3 regions of the Dactylosporangium sp. CS-033363 genome follow, and region 3 is predicted to be linked to each of the others. Evidence: riboswitches for the same ligand, from Rfam matches in the RefSeq annotation. Region 3 holds a riboswitch; each other region holds the start of a gene.
The links. A riboswitch is a leader RNA that binds a small molecule or an ion and turns the genes downstream of it on or off. The one in region 3 is predicted to bind cyclic di-AMP.

Region 1: another riboswitch for cyclic di-AMP. It lies ahead of ACQPZ4_RS49985 (coiled-coil domain-containing protein); the one in region 3 lies ahead of ACQPZ4_RS30035 (C39 family peptidase).
Region 2: another riboswitch for cyclic di-AMP. It lies ahead of ACQPZ4_RS44345 (hypothetical protein); the one in region 3 lies ahead of ACQPZ4_RS30035 (C39 family peptidase).

Annotation. Positions count from the first base shown of each region.
Region 1 covers NZ_CP192032.1:10,823,449-10,830,641, reverse strand. The annotation lists tRNA gene ACQPZ4_RS49995 (tRNA-Lys) at 118-189, opposite strand; gene ACQPZ4_RS49990 (glycoside hydrolase family 19 protein) at 308-1,411, opposite strand; cyclic di-AMP (ydaO/yuaA leader) riboswitch at 1,659-1,805, shown strand; gene ACQPZ4_RS49985 (coiled-coil domain-containing protein) at 1,869-2,837, shown strand; gene ACQPZ4_RS49980 (exopolyphosphatase) at 2,912-3,874, shown strand; gene ACQPZ4_RS49975 (ATP-binding protein) at 3,902-6,634, shown strand; gene ACQPZ4_RS49970 (alpha/beta hydrolase) at 6,692-7,193, shown strand, end outside.
Region 2 covers NZ_CP192032.1:9,620,460-9,627,652, reverse strand. The annotation lists gene ACQPZ4_RS44355 (FAD-dependent monooxygenase) at 1-297, shown strand, start outside; gene ACQPZ4_RS44350 (diguanylate cyclase domain-containing protein) at 377-1,915, shown strand; cyclic di-AMP (ydaO/yuaA leader) riboswitch at 1,986-2,128, shown strand; gene ACQPZ4_RS44345 (hypothetical protein) at 2,370-3,008, shown strand; gene ACQPZ4_RS44340 (SigE family RNA polymerase sigma factor) at 3,043-3,582, opposite strand; gene ACQPZ4_RS44335 (polyprenyl synthetase family protein) at 3,678-4,955, opposite strand; gene ACQPZ4_RS44330 (SanA/YdcF family protein) at 5,157-5,870, opposite strand; gene dnaG (DNA primase) at 5,976-7,193, shown strand, end outside.
Region 3 covers NZ_CP192032.1:6,493,960-6,501,152, forward strand. The annotation lists gene ACQPZ4_RS30025 (SDR family oxidoreductase) at 1-499, shown strand, start outside; gene ACQPZ4_RS30030 (phosphotransferase) at 588-1,796, shown strand; gene ACQPZ4_RS30035 (C39 family peptidase) at 1,784-2,566, opposite strand; cyclic di-AMP (ydaO/yuaA leader) riboswitch at 2,570-2,721, opposite strand; gene ACQPZ4_RS30040 (hypothetical protein) at 2,830-3,138, opposite strand; gene ACQPZ4_RS30045 (hypothetical protein) at 3,137-3,730, shown strand; gene ACQPZ4_RS30050 (nitroreductase/quinone reductase family protein) at 3,777-4,226, shown strand; gene ACQPZ4_RS30055 (hypothetical protein) at 4,205-5,104, opposite strand; gene ACQPZ4_RS30060 (phosphotransferase) at 5,134-5,931, shown strand; gene ACQPZ4_RS30065 (3'-5' exonuclease) at 6,093-6,728, opposite strand; gene ACQPZ4_RS30070 (DUF6531 domain-containing protein) at 6,939-7,193, shown strand, end outside.

The DNA.
Region 1 (7,193 bases), 4.3 Mb from region 3:
GCTCTCGATCGGCGATCTGCCCGGGCTGCTCAGCCCCGCGCGGCCCGGCGCTCAAGTCGCAGATCGTGAGGGGGTGCGGGTGGAGGCGAAGCCTCCCCCGCCTTTCCAGGGAACCAGTGGGCCGCCAGGGACTCGAACCCTGAACCTACGGATTAAAAGTCCGCAGCTCTGCCATTGAGCTAGCAGCCCGCGCCCAACAGGGTACCCTGTCCCGCCCCGCCAACTCGCGCGTGTTTCCCCGCGACATGCGGCGGCGGCCCCCCACACCCCAGGGAGGCCGCCGCCAAGGAAAACGAACAGGTGAGCATCAGCAGGACAGCGAGCCTGCCCCCACGCCGGTGCCGAGGATGCCCACGAAGCGCTGGTAAGCCTGCACGCGGCTCTGGACCTGGGCCGGGTTGCGGCCGCCGCACTCCAGGCTGCCGTTGATGCTGCGGATGGTCTCGCCGAAGCCGGCGCCGTTGACCATGGCGTTGTGCGGGGTCATGGTGCCCGGGCCGCTCTGGGTATTCCAGTACCAGAGGGCGGTCTTCCAGGCCACGGCGGAATCGGTCTGGACCAGGTTCGGGTTGTGCAGCAGGTCGATGCCCAGCGCGTCGCCCGCGGCCTTGTAGTTGAAGTTCCACGACAGCTGGATCGGGCCGCGGCCGTAGTACGCCGCCTGGCCGGCCGGGCAGCCGTAGGACTGGCTCGTGTCGCAGTAGTGGGGGTAGTTGGCCGTGTTCTGCTCCACGACGTAGACCAGGCCGCCGGTCTCGTGGTTCACGTTGGCCAGGAACGCCGCGGCCTCCTGCTTGCGCTGGTCGTCCGAGCCGGTCTTGGCGAAGCCGGGGTACGCCGAGAGCGCCGCCACCAGGCCCGAGTACGTGTAGAACGAGTTCCGGCCCGGGAACATCTGGTTGAACTGCGCCTCGCTCACCACGAAGGAGCCGCTGGAGGGCGGAGGCGTGGTCCCACCACCGGAGCCGGAGCCGGAGCAGGTGTACGGGTCCCAGTACCAAGTGGAGATGACCGGGCTGTATCCGGGGTTCTCGTGCTCGGCGATGTAGAACTTGCCGTCCGTGAACTTGACGATGTCGCCCGTCACGTAGTTGCGGCCCTGGACCCACGCCGGGAAGCTGCAGCCGCCCGCGGAACCCGTCTGGGTCGGGGGCTGGGGCGAGGAGCCGCCGCACGAGCCCTGGTCCTGCCACACGCCGGTGTTGCCGGGCGGGGCCTCGTTCTGGGTCCACCACTTGGCGAGGTAGTTGTGGCCATTGCGGGAGACCGTGGCGCCCCCGGTGTAGACCGCTGTTGCGGACCACGCGGGTGAGCATGAGGCGGCCGACGCGGGCAGCATGTTGAAGACCGCGACCACCCCGCCCACCAGGGTCACCGCGGCGAGCATGGCCAGCACCCGCACTCTCGACACCGTCGATCAACTCCTTCGCACGTCGTCTGACCGGCCCATAGGACCAGCCCGCGACGCGGAGGAGAGCGAACGTCATCGTTTTATGAAGAATATTTACGGTTGCGTTGAGGCAGGCCCAAACGGAGTGATGTGAGTCACTCAACCCAAGGTCGAGCGATCTCCGCACAAACGGTGCGGTGCGCAAAGGAGGCGCCCTGGGTACAGTGACCCACGGTCACGTCCATGCGGGCACCGCCCCCGGTGCCGGGCGTGGCTGCCGCCCAATCGCCACCCGTGGCGAGCCGGGGACCCACCGTAACGTTGGGGTGAATCCAACCCTCTCCCGGGAGGGTGGTAGGGGTCGTTCCGTCCCGAACCCGTCAGCTAACTCGGTCGGCGGCCGACGGAAGGAACAACGAACCAGATGTCATCGCGACATCCCTACCGGCGTGTAATCGTAGCGCTACTGGCGGCATTCGTGCTCGGGGGGCTCGCCGCCACGCCCGCCGCGGCCGAGCCGGGCGGGGACACCGGCGACGAGGGTTCCAGCGCGAACCCGACCCTCGGCTCAGTGCTCGAGGACAGCACCCGCGCCTGGTCCGAGGCCAAGGAGAAGTTCGACGCCTCGGTCAAGCGCCAGGGCGAGCTCACCGCGCAGCTGCAGAAGACCGAGGCCCAGCTGGCCACGGTCCAGGAGCAGGTGGCCGCGATCGCCGTCGCGGCGTACCGCACCGGGCCCCTCACCACGTTCGCCGCGCTGATGGACTCGGGCAGCCCGGACAGCTTCGCCGAGCGGGCCGGGTCGATCAACCAGATCGCCCACCACAACGACAACCTGCTGCACGAGCTCAAGCAGCTCAAGGAGAGCCAGGCCGCGCAGAAGAAGGCCCTCGAGGACGAGGTCGCCGCGCAGCAGCAGCAGGTCCAGACCATGGAACAGAAGAAGAAGGACGCGGAGAACGCCCTGAAGCTGGCCGGCGGGCCGAGCAAGGGCTTCGTCTCCGCGAACCTGCCCACCGCCGAGGCCGTCCCGCGCACGGCCAGCGGGGGGCTGCCGAAGGAGTCGTGCAACGTCAACGACCCCACGACCACCGGCTGCATCACCCCGCGCATGCTCCACGCCATGCAGCAGGCGCAGAAGGACGGCTTCAAGCGGTTCGTGTCCTGCTTCCGGCCGAGCGGGCCGTACGAGCACCCCAAGGGGCGCGCGTGTGACTTCTCGGTGCAGACGAAGTCCGGATTCGGCGGGGTCGCCTCAGGCGGTGACTTCGTCTACGGCAGCACGCTGGCCGCGTACTTCGTCAAGAACGCCCAGCAACTCGGCGTGATGTACGTGATCTGGTTCAAGGAGATCTGGACACCCGCGGTCGGCTGGCACCATTACAGCGGCGTCGCCGGTGATCCCTCCAGTGATCACACGAACCACGTGCACCTCTCGATTCTCTAAAAAGCCTCACAAACGCGGGCGGCCGGCCGATGGGGAAACCGTCGACCGGCCGTTTCGCGCTTAGGGGATGTGCAGTGAAGTACCGTCTCGTGACCCGCAGCGACTTCGACGGACTGGTCTGCGCGGTGCTGCTGCGCCATCTCGACCTCATCGGTGACATCACGTTCGTGCACCCCAAGGACGTGCAGGACGGCCAGGTCGAGGTCGGGCCGACGGACATTCTCACCAACCTGCCGTACGCGCCCGGGGCCCACATGGTCTTCGACCACCATCACTCGGAGACCCTGCGGGCCGCCAAGAACAACCAGGGCCAGGCGACGAATCACGTCATCGACGCGGATGCCCCGTCGGCGGCCCGGGTCATCTATGACCACTTCGGCGGGGCCGAGCGCTTCCCGCACGTCTCCGACGAGTTGATGGTGGCGGTGGACCGGGCGGATTCGGCGCAGTACGACATCACCGAAATCCTGCAGCCGACGGGCTGGACGCTGCTGAACTTCCTCATGGACAGCCGCACCGGGCTGGGCCGTTTCCGGCAGTTCCGGATCTCCAACTACCAGCTCATGATGCAGCTCATCGACGCCTGCATCGACCACCAGGACGTCGAGGAGATCCTCGGCCTGCCCGACGTGGCCGAGCGCGCCGAGCTGTTCCGGGAGCAGCAGGACCTGTTCGTCGAGCAGTTGCGGCGGGTGTCGACCATGCACGGCGACGTGGTCGTGGTCGACCTGCGCGACGAGGAGACGATCTACGCCGGAAACCGCTTCATGGTGTACGCCCTGTTCCCCGAAGCCCGCGTCTCGATCCACGTGATCTGGGGCAAGCAGAAGCTCAACACGGTCTTCGCGGTGGGCAAGTCGATCCTCGACCGCACGTCGCCCACGGACATCGGACAGGTGATGCTGCAGTACGGCGGCGGCGGCCACCTCGCCGCCGGCACCTGCCAGGTCCCGCACGACCAGTCCGACCGCGTGCTGCACCAGTTGATCGCCAAGGTCGGCGCCCCGATGACCTCGACGGCGGCCCCGCGACACTGATGATCCCCGGGTGGCATGCTCGTAGGCGTGCGACTCCTGGGGCGTGACGACGAGCTGCGTTCCCTCTCCGGCCACCTCGACGACGTCGACGACCGCGGCAGCGCGATCGGCCTGCGCGGCGAGCCCGGCGTCGGCAAGAGCGCGCTGCTGGCCGAGGCCGTGGAGCACGCGCGCGGCAAGGGCTTCACCGTGCTCAGCGCGCGCGGCAGCCAGTCCGAGACGCACCTGCCGTTCGCCTGCCTGCACCAGGTCCTGCGCCCGCTGCTGCCGAGGGCCGACCGGCTTCCGGCCATGCAGCGCGACGCCCTGCTCGCCTGCTTCGCGATGGGCGACTCGGTCGAGGTGAACCCGTTCTTCGCGTTCCTCGCGGTGCTGGAGCTGCTCGTCGACCTGGCCCGGCGTACACCGGTGCTCGTCTGCCTCGACGACCTGCACTGGATGGACCAGCCCTCGATCGACGCGCTGGCCTTCGTGGCGCGGCGGATCGAGAGCGAGCGGGTGGTGGTGCTGTGCACCTCGCGGCCGGCGCCGCTGCCGTTCACCGACGCGCACACGGTCGAGTGGGTGGAACTTCGCGGCATCGACGGGGCCGCGGCGGCCGCGCTGCTCGACGCCCGGGCGCCCGGCCTGCCGCCCGCGGTGCGCGAGCGCGTCCTGCACCAGGCCCGGGGCAACCCGCTCGCCCTCCGGGAGTTCGCGATCGCGCTGGAGCCGGGGCGGTACGCGGAAATCGACGACGACCTGCCGATGACCACGCGGCTGGAGCAGGCGTTCGCGGCCCGGGCCGAGCACCTCGGGCCGGCGGTGGGCGCCATCCTGACGGTCGCGGCGGTCGACGACGGCGACGACCTCGGGGACGTGCTCGCGGCCGCGCAGCTGCTGCACGGCGCGCCGCTCGACCGCGGGGCCGCGCAGCCGGCCTTCGACAACGGGCTGCTGACGGCGAGCGGTGAGCGGTACCAGATGGCGCATCCCCTCATCGGATCGGCGCTGCTGCGGGCCATGCCGCCCGCGACGCGGCAGCAGGCCCACGAGGCGCTGGCCCGCGTCCTGGAGACCCACCCGGACCGCGCGGTGTGGCACCGGGCGTCGGCCATGTCCGGGCGGGACGAGGGGATCGCGGCCGAGCTGGAGCGGGCGGCCGGCAACGCCCAGCGCCGCGGCGCGATCGCCTCCGCCGTGGCGTGGCTGGAGCGGGCGGCCGCGCTCAGCCCCGACCCGCAGGCCCAGGCCGGCCGGCTGCTCAGCGCGGCCGAGCTCGGCTTCCAGCTGGGCCGGTTCGGGCAGGTCGAGCAGATCAAGGCCCAGGTCGCCGGGGTGTCGCTGCGCCCGCGCGACCGCTCGCGGCTGATCTGGCTGGAGGGCGTCTTCCACGACGGGTCCACGGGCGAGCCGGCCGAGGTACGCCACCTGGTCCACCTCGCCCGCCAGGCCATCGAGGGCACGGATGTCGAGCTCGCCATGCAGCTGCTGGTCGGCGCGGCCCGGCGGGTCTGGTGGCGCGACCCGGGCGCGGCGCTGCGCCACGAGATCGTGCTGGCCGCGCACCACCTGGGGGTGGCCGCCGACGACCCGCGGCTGCTGGCCATCAACGCGCTGTCCGAGCCGCTCGAGCAGGGGCCGGCGGTGATCGAGCAGCTCGCGCACTGGCCCGCGGACGCCGGCGGGCAGCCGGACGCGGCGGGCCTGCTGGGCATCGCGGCGTTCTGCACCGGCGACTTCCGCCGCGCGGTCGCGTTCCTGTCCACGCCGATCCAGGAGCTGCGCGCGCAGGGCCGGATGAGCCTGCTCGCGGAGGCGCTGGCGATCCGCTCCTGGGGCGAGATCTACCTGGGCACGTTCGACGCGGCGAGCTCGGCCGACGAGGCGATGCGGCTGGCCGACGAGACCGGGCAGTCGCTGTGGGCCGCGACCGCGCGCATCGCGGTGGCGCTGATCGACGGCGTCGGGCGGGGCTGGGACACCCGGCACGACCTGCTGGCGGAGGCCGAGCACACGGCGGTGCGCACCCCGAACGCCGCCTCTTCGCTTCTGGCCGGCGTGCAGCTGGCCCGCGGGATCGCCGAGCTCGGCGCGAACCGGCACGAGCAGGCCTATGGCGAGATGCGCCGGGTGTTCGAGCCGACGGACCCGGCGTACCAGCGCATTCAGCAGGTCTGGACGCTCGGCTACCTGGCCGAGGCGGCCGTGCGCACCGGGCGGCGGGACGAGGGCCGCGCGCTGCTGGCGGGCATCGAGCGGATCGCGGGCGGCTCACCGGCGACCGGGTCGATCATCGCGCTGGAGTACACCCGGGCCGTGCTCGCCGACGACGAGTCGGCCGAGCCGCTGTTCAAGGCGGCCATGCACGGCGCCAGCAGCGGGCTGCCCTGGCACCGGGCGCGGGCCGAGCTCGCGTTCGGCTCCTGGCTGCGCCGCCGGCGCCGGGTCGTCGAGTCGCGCGAGCCGCTGCGGGCGGCCCGGGCCACGTTCGAGGCGGTCGGCGCGCGGACCTGGGCCCAGCGGGCCGACCAGGAGCTGAGCGCGACCGGCGAGCGCGGGTGGCAGCCGACGTCGAACCCGCGGGAGCGGCTCTCCCCGCAGGAGGCGCAGATCGCCGAGCTCGCCGCGCAGGGCCTGTCCAACCGCGAGATCGGCCAGCGGCTGTTCCTCTCGCACCGGACGGTCAGCTCGCACCTGTACCGCATGTTCCCCAAGCTCGGCATCACGTCCCGCGCCCAGCTGGCCGCCGTCCTGATGCAGTCACCTGACGCTAGCTGACCCCGTGGAAGCGCTCCTACGGTGCCAATGACGGCGCCCGACGAGCGGAGAACTCCTGTGACAACCCCCGTGCTCTTCATCCATGGCCTCTGGCTGCACGCCACCTCGTGGGACCCGTGGGTCCAGCTGTTCCGGGAGGCCGGCTACGAGCCGATGGCCCCCGGCTGGCCCGGCGACGGCGAGACGGTCGAGGCCTCGCGCGCGAACCCCGACGCGATCGGCGACCACGGCATCGACGACGTGGTGGCCCATTTCGCCGGCATCATCGAGCGGCTCCCGAGCGCCCCGATCCTGATCGGGCACTCGTTCGGCGGCATGATCGCGCAGAAGCTGCTCGGCCAGGACCGCGCGCTGGCCGCCATCGCCATCGACGCCGCCCAGATCAAGGGGGTACTCCCCGTGCCCCTCTCGGCCCTCCGCGCCACCCTCCCGGTGTTCAAGAACCCGGCCAACCGGCACCGCGCGGTCTCGCTGACCCCGGAGCAGTTCCGGTTCGCGTTCACCAACGAGGTCTCGGAGCAGGAGTCGGAGGAGCTGTTCGAGCGCTGGACGATCCCCG
Region 2 (7,193 bases), 3.1 Mb from region 3:
GGCCAGGGCAGCGGGATGGCGCTCGTCGGGGCGTACCTGCTGGGCCTGATCATCGCCGATTCGGGCGATCTGCGCGAATATGATCGGCAGCTGCGGGAGTTCGTCGACGTCAATCAACGCGCGGCCATGGGACCCGCGCGCGGGTTCGCGCCGAAAAACGAACTCGCTGCCCGAATGCAGAACCTGAGCATCCGGATGATGCCGTACATGCCTGGACGCAACCTCGTGATCTCGGCGATGATGCGCGAGGCGCGGCGCGCGGCCGGGGCGCTGACCCTGCCCGTAGCAATCTTGTGACACCAAAGGGTTTACTTCATATCCGGTTTGATGCGTCGATGTAGGGGTGCAAGGTCGGCCGGAACTGGGTAGGCGTGCGATGGAGCGTGATCGGGACACGGCGATGGCCGCGATCCGTTCCGTGTACCGCATCACCGGCCGGATCAACACCGGCAGCACCCTGGCCGAGACCCTGCAGCTGATCGTGGACGCCGTGGTCGACGGCACCGGGTTCGCCGTGGCCGTCGTCAACTACCTGCACCCCGAGGGCGTCTACGAGGCGGTCGCGCTGGCCGGCTCCGAGGAGGCGGGGGAGACGCTGCTCGGGGCCCGCTACCCGGCGGCCGAGCTGGACGAGTACCTCGAGCGGGCGGAGGTGTGGGGGCAGCTGCGGTACCTGCCGCACGAGCGGCACAGCACCCACATTCATTCGTGGGTACCCGATGCGGTGCCCGGCGGCGACGAGGTGCCGGAGGACGAGCGCTGGCACCCCCTCGACGCCCTGTTCGCCCCGCTGCGCGCGCCCAGCGGCGAGCTGGTCGGCATCCTCGGCGTCGACCTGCCCTCCGACGGGCGCCGGCCCGGCCCGCTGCAACGCGAGCTGCTGGAGATGCTCGCCGCCCAGGCCGGCATCGCGATCAACAACGCCAACCTGGTGGAGGCCCTGCAGCGCGAGCGGCGGCACCTCGCGGCCAGTGAGGAGGCCTTCCGGCTGGCATTCACCGGTGCGGGCACCGGGATGTGCATGCTCGGCCTCACCGGCGTCTCCCAGGCCCGGATGACCCGCGTCAACCCCGCCCTGTGCGAGCTGCTCGGCCGCTCGGAGACGGAGCTGCTGGAGCTGCGCATCGCCGACGTGCTGCACCCGGACGACCTGGACCTGGCCCGGCTCGCGTTCGCGGCGGCGACGACGGGCAAGGGCACGCCGGTGCGGGATTACGAGATCCGGTGTGTGCGCGGCGACGGTACCGTCATCTGGGTCTCCACCACCCTCTCGCTCGTGGCCGGCCCGCCCGCCTTCGGCATCCTGCAGGTCCAGGACATCACCGGGCGCAAGGCGGCCGAGGCCGACCTGGTGCGCCGGGCCTCCCGCGACCCGCTCACCGGCCTGGCCAACCGCGACGCCCTGGCCCCGCCGCTCGCCGCCGCCATCCGCCGCGCCCACGCCGGCCTCGGCGACAGTGTGCTGCTCTTCTGCGACCTCGACGACTTCAAGGTCGTCAACGACACGCGCGGGCACGACGCTGGCGACGCGGTACTCGTGGCCGTGGCCCAGCGGCTCTGCGGGCTGGTCCGCCCCGGCGACACCGTGGCCCGCCTGGGCGGCGACGAGTTCGTGGTGCTGGCCCAGGACCTGGCCGGCACCGACGCCGCGGCGCTGCTCGACCGGGTCGAGCGGGCCATCGCCGCGCCGGTGGTGCACGACGGGCACGTGCTGCGCGTGCGGGCCAGCGTCGGGGCGGCCGTGATCGATGCCACCTGCCAGGATGCGGGCGCCGCCCTGAGGATGGCCGACCGGGCGATGTACCAGGTGAAAGGCCATCGACACACCCTGGGGATGACCGAACGGGTGACAGCGCACGGTGAGCGTTCCGGTGCGCCGGGTGGTATCCCGTTGCTCTGGTTGGCCGAGCCTTAAACCGCCCAGTACTGTCGGGTGGTCTGCTCCGGGCGACGCGCCCCGAATCGCGGGGACACCGGACAGGCGCCGTCGAGCCGCGCCGCACCTTTCAGCGTCGCGGGCCGGGGACCCATCGCAGTCCTTGGGGTGTATCCGTGACCGAGTCACGGTAGGGCGAATCCTCCCGTCCGAACCCGTCAGCTAACCCGGTAGGCGGCACCGGAAGGAGACAGCTCGTGCTCTTCGACGCCATCGCCGTCAACTCCTCGGACGGGTGATCGCCGGGACCCTGATCCTGGCCCGTCACACCCGCTGACCGCCGCACCTGCCGCCGCGCGATCCCTTTGTGCACCACGGGATCGTGCCGATGGCGTGCGCCCAGATCTCCCGAGGATTGACCTTGCTGAAACCCTTGCCGCGCCAGTTCCGGCCGCGACATCGCCGGGCTCTGCAGCCCGTGAAACCGGCGGCCGTGTCCGCCGTCGTCCTGTCCGCCACGCTGCTCGCCTCCGGTTCGGCCGGAGCGTCGGCGCCTTCGGCCGGTCCGGCCCGTCCGCCGGTCGCGTCCACCGCTTCGCCTGCTTCGCCGCTTTTTGCCGCTGATGCCTCGCTTGTCGTCGAGGCTCCGGTGTACGGGTGGGCCGCGCTCGCCGACGCGCCCGCGCCCCCGGCCCCGCCGCGCCCGGTCGCCGGGCTCGACCAGACCCAGATGAACAACGCCATCGCGATCGTCAAGCAGGGCCGGGCGCAGGGCGTGCCGGAGAAGGGCCTCGTCGTCGCGGTCGCCACCGCCATGCAGGAGAGCGACCTGTACAACGTGGCCAGCCCGGCGGTGCCGTCCTCACTGAAGCTCCCGCACGACGCGGTCTCGACCGACCACGACTCGGTGGGGCTGTTCCAGCAGCGGGCGAGCCAGGGGTGGGGCAGCGTGCCGGAGCTCATGGACCCGGCCCACTCGGCGATGCTGTTCTACAACGCGCTGGCCCAGATCCGCGGCTGGCAGTCGATGAGCGTGACGGGGGCGGCGCAGGCGGTGCAGCGGTCGGCGTACCCGAGCGCGTACCAGAAGCACGCCGACCGCGCCGCCCAGGTCGTGGCCGCGATCGCCTGACCTGCCACCCACCGCGCTCGCCGTTCGTCGGTGCTCATCTCCCCGGCGCCGATGCTCCTTTCGCGGCATCGGCGTCGGCGTCGGCCTCGTTGAGCAGGCGGCGCATCGTGGCGAGCGCGGCCGAGGTCTGGCTCTTGACCGTGCCGGCCGCGCATCCGAGCGTGGCGGCGGTGTCCTCGACCGACAGGTCGTAGAAGAAGCGCAGCACCAGGACCGCCCGCTGGCCCCGGGGCAGCCGCGCGAGGGCGCCGTGCAGGTCCAGCCCGGCCGGTACGCCCTGCAGCGCGGCGTCCTCCTGCGGGCGGTCCGGCAGCCGGTCGACCAGGGCGACCCGGGCCGCCCAGCCGCGCCTTCGCTCGTCGATGAAGCGGTGGACGAGGACCCGCCGCACGTACGCGTCGACGTTGTCGGCCCGCCGGACGCGGCGCCAGCGCAGGTACACATCGGTGAGCGCGCACTGCACGATGTCGTCGCCCCGGGTCCAGTCGCCGCAGAGCAGGTAGGCCGCGCGGCGCAGGCCCGGCAGGCGCGACCGCACGAACTCGTGGAACTCGTCCTCGACGGGGTCCGCCACGGTGGTCCCTCCCGGCTGTCACCCCCTTGGGCGCAACCGGGCCGGGAACCGTTTCGCCCGTTATCGAGGCGTTGCCGTGCCCGGCATCGTTTCGCTCAGCGCGGAGTCGCGGTGGCGCGGCGGGCGAGGGAGACCAGTTCGGCCACCGCGGCCGGTGGGGAGGCGAGGTCGAGCGCGAGGAGGGCCTGGGACAGCAGTTCCTCGGCCTGCCGGCGGCACCAGTCGCGGGCGCCCGACTGTTCGATCGTCTTCGCGGCGCGTTCCACGTCGGCGTCGCCGATGCGGGTGCGGGTGTCGAACAGGTCGGCCAGTTCGTCGGCGCCGGCCGCGATCGCCGCCGCCACGGGCAGGGAGCGCCGGCGGCGGCGCAGGTCGGAGCCGAGGCTGCCGAGGTCCTCGATGAACTGGACGGCCAGGCCCAACCGTACGCCGAACAGCCGCAACCGCTCGACCTGGGCCGCGTCGCCGCCGCCGGCCACCGCGCCCAGGGCGCAGGCGCAGCCGAACAGGGCGCCGGTGCGCTGCTCGACCATGGCCAGGCAGTCGCGCAACAGGTCCGTGCGCTCCTCGCCGACGACCTCACCCCGCCCATCACGCGCCGTGACCCCCGACGAGGCCCGCGCGCCACGCGCCGTGACCCCCGACGAGGCTTGCGCATCGCGTGAAGCGACCTCCGACGAGGCCTGCGCATCGCGTGAAGCGACGCCCGACGAGGCCTGCCCGTCGCGTGAAGCGACCCCCGACGAGGCTTGCGGACCGCGTGAAGCAACGCCCGACGAGGCCTGCGCATCGCGTGAAGCGACCTGCGACGAAGCGCGCGACGTCCGGCTGTCGCGCAGGGCGAGCGAGGCGTGCTGCCCGTGCAACAACTCCTGCACCGTGTCGCCCAGTACGCGCAGCATGGCCCGGTCGGGGCCCGCCTGTCCGGATCGCTGCCGCGGCCGCGCGGGCGCGTGGTGGGTCGGGTCGCCGGTCGCGATCACGTCGAAGGCCAGGGCCAGCAGCGCCTCCCCGCCGAGCGAGGCGGGTTCGGGGCCGAGGACGCTCCAGGCGGTACCGTCGGCGCGTTCGTCAACGAGATCGCGCCTGATCGCCGACCAGTGGTGCATGAGCTCGACCGCCACCGCGCCCGGGACGGCGTCGTGGGGGTCGCCGCCCACGGCGTCCGCGCAGACCAGGGTCAGGGCGCTGCGCAGGGAGGCGGCGGGGACGTCGTCGCCCAGGTGCCAGCCGAGTTGCAGCTCGGCCACCTCGCGGGACGGCTCGGGCAGGCGGCCGATCGCCGTGCGCAGCGGCGGGTCGACCAGGCGGCCGGCCCAGCGCAGGACGTCGTCCGTGGTCCGCAGCACGATGACCACCCGCGGTCGCACCACCCTCGCAGAAAAAGTAAGCCGCCGAGAACGACCAGGAAGCCGCCGAGGACGACAAGCAAGCCGCCGAGAACCTGGTCAAGTATGCCGGGGCGGCCGGGTGCGCATGCCGGATTCCGCAAGGGACGGGCCGTGTGGCGAAAACGGCAGTCGCCCGAAGGGTGCGTGTCGCCCGAAATTCGGCGTGTCGCGACCGCCGGTCCACTATGGAGTGTGCGCCGACACCGCGTTGGCAAGAGCAGGATCAGGCTGCGACTGTACCGCCGGTGCCCGCAACCGCACCGCATCCCATGCGGCCTTCCAGGCGGCGGCGACGTCTCTGGCCTGGTTCTTCCAGATCGTCACGGTTCGGCAGCCTTCGCACCCCGACGGCACGCCCCAGGCGTCGACGCCGACGCGGCGGCAGAGGGTGACCGCACGGTACAAGTGCAGATCCTGGCTCACGAGGAGGGCCCGGTCGACGCCGTAGACATCGTGGGCGCGCCGGCAGGTGTCGTAGGTGTCGAGGCCATAGGGGTCCAGCACCACCCGGGACGGCTCCACCCCGTGCCGGGCGAGGTAGTCGCTCATCACCCGGACCTCGTTGCCCGAGCCGCCGTGCGCGTCGCCGGAGATCAGCAGGGCCTTGACCTTGCCCGCGGTGACCAGGGCGGCCGCCTTGTCGAGCCGGTTGCGCAGGAACGGCATCGGGTCCTGGCCGCCCGGGGCGACCTCGGCGCCGAAGACGATCGCCACGTCGGCCACCGGCGCCTGCTCGACCGTGACCATGCGGCCGGAGGAGCTCGCGCGCACCCACACGGTCGGCGTGAGGACGATCGCGGCGAGCGCGACGGCGGCGATCGCCAGGCGCCATAGGGCCCGACGCCGGCGGCGCTTCGGGGGTTTCGGCGCTTCCTTCACCTCGGTGGGCGTGGACATGTCGCGAGGATCGCACGGCCCGGCAAGCTTCGATGCCCCGCCGAGTCGTAGATTGTCGTAGCCGCGAGGCAGGATGTAGGTCGTCGGACTGCATGGAGGTGGCGGTTGGCCGGCAAGATCAAGGACGAGGACATCGCCCTGGTCCGGGAGCGCACGTCGATCGAGGAAGTGATCTCGGAGCACGTCACGCTGCGCTCGGCGGGCGGGGGCAACCTCAAGGGGCTGTGTCCGTTCCACGACGAGAAGACGGCCTCGTTCAACGTCTCACCGGCCCGCAACGTGTACTTCTGCCACGGCTGCGGGGCCGGCGGCGACGCGATCAAGTTCCTGATGGACCACGATCACCTCACGTTCGTGGAGTCGATCGAGCGGCTGGCCTCCAAGGCCGGGCTGCAGCTGCACTACGTCGAGGCCGGCAGCGCCCCCGTGCGGCCCAGTGGCCAGAAGCACCGCCTGGTCTCCGCGCACGCCGAGGCCGCCCGCTTCTACGCCGAGCAGCTCGGCACGCCCGGGGCCCGCAAGGCGCGCGAGTTCCTGGCCCAGCGCGGGTTCAGCAAGGAGGCGGCCGAGCGCTACGGCTGCGGCTTCGCGCCCGAGGGCTGGGACAACCTGGCGAAGTACCTGCGCCAGAAGGGGTACTCCGCGCAGGAGCTCATCACCGCCGGCCTGTGCCGCGAGGGGCGCAGCGGGGGGCTGATCGACCGGTTCCGGCGCCGGCTGCTGTGGCCGATCAAGGACATCTCGGGCGAGGTCATCGGCTTCGGCGCGCGCAAGCTGTTCGACGACGACGACGGGCCGAAGTACCTCAACACGCCCGAGACCCCGCTCTACAAGAAGTCGCACGTGCTGTACGGGATCGACCAGTCCAAGCGGGAGATCGCCAAGCAGAGCCGGGTCGTGATCGTCGAGGGGTACACCGACGTGATGGCCTGCCACCTGGCCGGCGTCCCGGTCGCCGTGGCCACCTGCGGCACCGCGTTCGGCGGCGACCACATCTCGGTGCTGCGCCGGCTGCTCATGGACGCGGACGGCTACGGCGGCGAGATCATCTTCACCTTCGACGGCGACGCGGCCGGGCAGAAGGCGGCCCTGCGCGCGTTCGAGGACGACCAGCGCTTCGTCGCCCAGACCTTCATCGCGGTCGGCCCGGACGGCATGGACCCGTGCGAGCTGCGGCTGGCCAAGGGCGACGCCGCGGTCCGGGACCTCGTGGCCGACCGCCAGCCGCTGCTGGACTTCGCGCTGCGCTCGGTCCGCCAGCGCTTCGACCTCGACACCGCCGAGGGCCGCGTGGGCGCGCTGCGGGCCACCGCGCCGCTGGTC
Region 3 (7,193 bases):
CGGTGCGCTGGAGCTCGCGGCCGTGCACCCCGGCGCGGTCCTCGGGCCGGTCCTCGGCCCCGACGACCCGCCGTCGCTGCGCGTGATCCGCGGCATGCTCACCGGCTCGCTGCCCGCGTGCCCGCCGTTCGGCTCCGGCTGGGTCGACGTGCGCGACGTGGCCGACCTGCACCTGCGCGCGATGACCGATCCCGCCGCGGCCGGCGAGCGGTTCCTCGCGGTCGCCGGGCGCAGCCTGCGCGTCGCCGAGGTCGCCCGCATCCTGCGCGACCGGCTCGGCCCGCGCGCGGCGAAGGTGTCGGACCGCGAGATGCCGCTGCTCGTCGCGCGGGCGCTGAGCCTGGTCAGCCCGCCGCTGCGCGCGCTGCGCCCGCAGCTCGGCCGGGACTTCGACGCCACCGGAGCCAAGGCCGAGCGCGTGCTCGGCTGGAAGCCCCGCCCGATCGCCGACACGATCGCCGAGACGGCGGAGAGCCTGCTCGCCCACGGACTGCAGTAAGCTCGACGTGCGCGTGGGGTGCGCACCGCGATCCGCCGGCAGGCTCGAAGCCAACCTCTCTGGCCGACCGCTGCCCGGAGGTACTGCCGTGAAGACGCTGCCCGACCACCCCAACCTCGACCACCTGCGCCGCCAGGCCAAGGACCTGCTGGCCGGCCTGCGCGACACCGACCCCGGCGCGACGCTGGCGGGGGCCCAGGCTTCCATCGCCGAGCAGTACGGGTTCCGCGGCTGGGCGGAGCTCAAGTCCGAGGTGGAGCGCCGCCAGGACGGCGGCTCGGTGGCCGATCCGGAGCTCGCCCGGGAACTCGCCGGCACGTTCGGGCTCGGCACCGTGACCGCCCCGATGCGGTCGATGGCACGCCCCGACGAGATGGGGCGCCGCTGGTCACTGGAGACCGACCGCGGCCGGTGGGCGCCGCGGACCGTCGACGACGTCTACCCGCGCACCGACGGCGAGGACAACGCGCGCTTCCAGGAGGCCGCGGCGCTCGCCGGCGTGACGCTCCCCGCGCCGGTACGCAGCGTCGGCGGCCGGGTGACCGAGGCGGTCGGGGGCAAGAGCTGGCGGGTGTACTCCTGGCTGCGCTCCGGCCCGCCGCTCGCCGCCCCGGTGAGCGCGGACGTGGCCGGTGCGGTGGGCCGCGTCCTGGCCACGATCCACGGGCTGCGCGTGCCGCCGCCGGGGCTGTGCCCGTGGAGCTCCGTGCGGTTCGAGACGCGCAGCTGGTCCGAGCTGGCGGAGATGGCTGCGGACCAGAGGGCCGGGTGGGCGGCGGAGATGGCACAGGCGGTACCGACGCTGCGGTATTTGCAAACGGTGGCCGAGGACCCGGCGCCGATCGACGAGCCCGTCCTTTGCCACAACAACCTCACGCCCGGCAACGTCCGCAAGGCCTCGGGCCGGCTGGTCGTCACCGGATGGGAGCATGCGGCCGGGTTGCCACCGGCCTGGGAGCTGAGCTCCGCGCTGGTCAACTGGGCGGTGAACCCGAACGGCGGGATCAACGCCGCCGCGGTGCGGGCGCTGCTCGACGGCTACCGGGAGCGCGCCGGCGCCGTTCCAGGGCTTTCCTTCCGCGGTACCGCCACCGCTCTGCAGAACTACGTCGCCGGCCAGATCGACCTGGCGCTGGCCGCGACGGGCGACGAGGACGTGCGGTTCGCCGAGCGCAACGTCCGGCACCTGCTGACGCACCTGCCGTCGCGCGCGACGTTCGACGAGCTGACGGCGATGTCGGCGGTGGGAGGCGACTCGCGGTGGTCGCCTCCCACAACCGTGGTTCAGGCCACGTAGCCGCGCTTGGCGGCCCAGTTGGCCAGGGAGTCCGTGGACATCCAGTAGGTCCGCGGGCCGAACATGCCCGACGGGTCGGCGATGAGCACGGAACGGCCCTGATCGCGGTACCCGACCAGCGAGATGTAGTGCCCGCCGGAGAACTCGTGGTACGTGCCGGACTCGTCCGTGGCGCCGCCGACGATGTTGGCGACCAGGGCCCGGCCGGTGCTCAGCGCGCGGACCGCGTCGTACTGCAGCTGCCGCGCCTCGCCGGCCGACGCCTTCTGGCCGTTGATGAAGCGGGCCTCGTAGACCGGCTTGCCCAGCACGCCGTTCATGGCCCGGGTCACGTCGGCGACCGAGTTGGTGCCGTTGACCGTGGTGCCGAGCCGGCGGGCCACGTCGTCCTGCGACAGGTCGGCGCCGACCGACGTCAGCGCGATCCGGGTCGAGGCCGGGCCGCAGTAGTAGAAGTTGGGCTGGAACTGGAAGTCGAAGTTGACCGTGTTCGCGGCGGGCGCCGTGTCGAGCAGATCCGGGGCCGGCGCCTCTTGCTTGGGCTGGGCGGGCGGCGTGGCGGTGCTCAGCGCGGCGGTACCCACGGGATGGGCCTCGGCGGCCGGCTTGCCGCCGGCGTTGAACAGCGCCGCGGTCGCCACGGACACGACCATCAGCGAGGCCGCCCCGAGTACCGCCGGAACAGGCCGGCGCAAGGCCTTCCCGGGCAGCGCTTGTTCACGCAGCGCGTGGGCCGGCCGGTGGAACAGTGCGGTGAAGCGTTGGTGCATCAAGGCTCCTTCCGATACCGCCTACCGGGTTAGCTGACGGATTCGGACGGGAAGCACGCCCTACCACGACCTCCGCGTACTGGAGGCCGACGGATTCACCCCGGAACTACCTGGTTCCCCGGCTCGCAACGATCGCGACTCGACGGGCCCGCGCCGGCGCCATGTGGCAATGGCAAACGACCAGCACGGGCATGTGGACGTTACCGAGGGGTACATCCACCGGCCCACCCCGCAAGCCCCACCCCACTGGTCGTACAAATGGGTCACAACCCGGTGCGATCGCCGCTGCGCACGTCCTCGACCCGCCGGCTGCGGTAGATGTCACCCTGATTGGCCTCGGCCCGCCACGGCCGGGCATGCTGGAGTGCGACGTGAAACGCGGGCGCTTCGCGATCGAGCACGACGGTCGCGACCTGGCCGGAATCGGCGACGACGGCCAGCTCGCCGCCGTCCGGCCCGATGATCGCCGAGCGTCGCTCGTTCCACGCCGGTCGATCCACGCCGTCACCGATCGACCGCCGCCGCCGTCGGGGTTCGCGTGCGGGCGGAAGATCGGCAACAATGCCCGCCATGACGGGGACGCCGATCGCGCAGCTCGACCTCACCGGTTTTCGGCCGCTGGAGGAACTCGCCTGGCAGGACGACAACGGCATCGTGCTGAGCCTGCACTACTTCGACCTGCCGCCGGACCTGCCGGCGCCGCTCGCCCCGGTGCCGCGGTTGCAGGAGGCCCTCGCCCGCTACACCGCGGCCGCGGGCGCCGGTCTGATCGACTGCGACGTCGAACTCGTCGACGGCGTGCCGGCCGTGCGCCAGCTCGTGAAGATCCGCCACCCGCAGGGGCACGGGCAGGTGTTCCTCGCCTCCTGCACGGTCCCCCGGGCCACCTGCAGCACTGTGCTGAAACTGCAGGCGCCCGAGTACGGCTCGACCGGATTCCGGGAGGCCCTGATCGCGTCCCGCTTCGGGCCGGACGACTTCTTCCTGCCATCGCCCTTCGCACCGGACCTGACCGACGGCCTGCCGACGCACCGGGCGGACGACCCGCGGTACGACGCCGAGTTCGACGGCCACCCGCTGACCCTCGCCCGCCGGCTCATGCGGCGGCTGCTGCCGACCGTCCGGCTCGACCCCCGCTTCAAGGCCGAGCCGGACTTCACCTGATCCGTCCGGCGCGATTCCTTTGGGGTGCTTCGGCGGTCAGTACGGCATGACCGCCGTACCGTCAGACGACGAGTTCCGCACCTACAACCAGGGCGTCATCGCCGAGTTCCGGGCCAACCGGGGCACGGTGAGCCGGCCGCCGTTCCCGATCCTGCTGCTCACCACGACCGGCGCGCGCACGGGCCGGCGCACGACCGTGCCGCTCGGCTTCCGCGTGGACGACCGGGATCGCGTGTTCGTGGTCGCCTCGAAGGCGGGCGCGCCGCGGCACCCGTCGTGGTACCACAACCTGCGCGCCGACCCGGCCGTGACGGTCGAGCTCGGCGCCGACGCCTATCCGGCCCGCGCGGTCGTCCTGGCCGGCGAGGAACGCGACCGGTTGTACCGCACGGTGTCGGACGGCACCTCGCCGTACGAGCGGAACACGGACCGGATCTTCCCCGTCATCGTCCTGGAGGGCGTGCCGGCGCCCGGTCAGGAGCAGTCGAACCGGTAGTCGAACGGCCGGTCGGGGCAGCGGGTGCAGACGAACAGGTAGATCCCGCCGGCGTCGCCGAGCATCAGCCCGGCCGGGTTCTGGATCCGCCGCCAGGGATGCTCGTCGTCGGCGTCGAAGTCCCATCCGGCCATCGCCGGGCGGTCCTCGAGCGGCAGCCACCGCTTGTCGTCGCCCCGGTCGAACTCCCAGCCGGCGATCGTGAGGAGATGCTCCATCGTCGCGCCGCAGCCGCATTCCGGCCAGTCCGGCACCTGGGTCCAGCCGGGATATCCGCCCACCTTGGTGCCGGGCGCAACCGCCAGATCCCAGTCGTACTGCCAGCCGCTCTCCCGCTGCACGCGCGCGACGGCGTCGCCGATCTGCGACCAGACCTCGCGCGGCAGATCGTGACTCGGATACTCGGTCACCCGTTCGGGATCGAGCGCGCACGAATCGGGCAGGTGCCGGTCCTCCGCCTCCTGATCCGGCGCGGGCATCTCCTCCAGCCGCTCGCCGACCCGGTCCCTGCTTCGCCACCGCAGCTCGGGCCGCGGCGAACACCACGGCATGTGGTCGAACGGGCACCACAGGACCTGCAGCAGGTCCGTACCGGCGGGGAACGGCAGTTCTGGAACGTCCTCGGCGAACAGCTGCAGGACGGGCACGAGCGGCACGTCGGCCGCGGCGGGCGCAATGTCGCTGTGGTCGTACGGGTCCGGGCCCGAGCAGATCGGCCAGGGCTCATCGGTCGGCCACAGGAGGGGGCCGCCCATGGAGCTCTGGCCGGCGGTCGGCGCCCCGGCCCGGGGATGGAGCCGGACCGTCGTCCTGGCGAACGGCACGACCTGCGGAAAGACCTCGGGTACGGCGATCGGGGCGGCGGCGGTCGTGTGCACGGCGCCGATCGTACGGCAGAGTCCTTGTCGTGCCGCTGGATGAGCTGCCGGCCTGGCTGCCGGCCTGGTGCGCGGAACGCTTGGGCGACGAGCCGGCCGCCGTCCTGTTCGAGCAGCGGTCGGTCTCGTCGGTGTTCGGGCTGCGGCTGACCGGCGGCCGGGACGTCGTGGTGAAGCTGCGGCCGGACGACGGCCGGGCCGCCTCGTGCGTGGCCGCGCAGTTCCGGCTGGCGGAGCGCGGGTTCCCGTGCGCCCGGCCGCTGACCCCCGCCGCCGGCGTCGGCGGGCTGGCCGTGCACGCCGAGGAGTTCCGCCCCGGCGGCGTGCTGCTGCGCGGCGACTCCCCGGACGTCGCGGTGCGGTACGCGGGGGTGTTCGCCCGGCTGATGGCCGAGCTGGCCGACGTGACCGTGGCGGCTCCGCTGCCGAATCCCCGCTGGGTGCGCTGGGATCACGGGGATCCGGGCATCTGGCCGAGCATCGACGTCCTCGACAGGCGGGACCAGCGCGCCGTACCGGGGTGGGTCGTCGAGACGGCCCGCCGGGTCCGTCAACGGCTGCTGGCCGCCGACCTGCCGTGCGTGCTGGGCCACGCCGACTTCGAGGCGCAGAACCTCCGCTGGCAGGACGGTGCGGTCTGGGCCGTGCACGACTGGGACAGCCTGGCCTGGCAACCGGAGGCGGCACTGGTGGGGGCGGCGAGCGGCGTGTTCCCGAAGGTCGGACCGGCGACCCTGCCGCCGATCGAGAGTTCCGAGGCGTTCCTGACGGCCTACCAGGACCTCCGCGGGCGGCGATTCGCGGCGGAGGAGCTGGAGGTCGCGTAGGCGGCCGGCCTGTGGACGGCCGCCCACGATGTGCGGTGGGAGGCGCTGCACGGCAGCATCTCGACGTCCGGCGCCGCGGTCCGCGACCAGGCAGCCGAACGCCTGCGCCGGGCCGGCGCATAGCGCACACCGGAGCCCCGGCTGCTATGGAGCCGGGCCCTTCAGAACAGGGTGTCCGGCGGCTTGTGCGGGCGGTGCGCAACGGTCAGGACCTCGCCCAGGGTGGGCTCGCCGGACCAAGAGCGGCTGATCAGCCCGCGGAGCAGGACCGCCGCGCCCGCCGCGTCCCACAGGGCCCGGTGCGGCCGGCTGCCGGCCGCGTCGACCTCGGTCGTCAGGTCGAGCGTGTCGAGCAGCGCGGTGAGGCTGTGCGACCCGGGAACGGCGAGCTTCCCGGCGAGCTTGAGCGTGTCGAGCAGCGCCGCGGGTGCGACCGTCGGGCAGCGCCGGTGCAGCAACCGCCAGTCGACGCCGATGTTGTGCCCGACGAGGATGCACCCGTCGAGCCGGGCGGCCAGTCCCGGCTCCACGGCGTCCAGGCGCGGCGCGCTGGCGAGCACATCGCCGGTCAGGCCGGGTGAGATCCAGGCGCGCCGCGGTACCGTCCGGCCCGGGTTGACCACCGTGGTGTAGGCCGTGGCCAGGTCCGGCAGGCCGCCCCGCAGCCGGATGGCGGCGAGTTCCAGGATCGCCTCGTCGGCGCCGTCCTGGGCGCCGGTGCCCTCCAGGTCGAAGGCAACGAGCGGCGCGGCCCGCCAGGGTCTCGCCGACCACTCGGCGATGGCGGCGTCGTGCACGTAATCTCCCGAGTGACAGCTCCGTTCGGCTTCGAACTTGGATTATTGCAGCGCATCCGCCCGAGCCTGGCTTGGCGAGGGCGCTGATCCGACCCCGGTGCCCAGCGCTGTCGCGGTCCCGTCCGAAGTGGTCCCCGCCGGGCGTGGCGCTCGTAGCATCCGGTCAGGGAAGCCGGGATGAAGTGCGGGCGGCCGGGGAGGGCGGGCCTCGTGGCGGACGACTGGAACGGCGACGTCTACATCATCAGCGACGAGTCCGCGTACAAGGGCGACGGCCGGATCATCCTGCAGACCGACTCCGCGTGCGAGATGTTCGAGCAGCTCTACGAGGAGGCCAACAAGAACGCGGCGGTCGGGGTCGGGGCCGATGTGCAGGCGCTGGCGCGGGCCGAGCGGGCCTGTCGCGAGGAGACGGCCGCGCGGGTGCCGCCGAAGCCGCCGCCGCAGCCGGTGACGCCCAAGCGG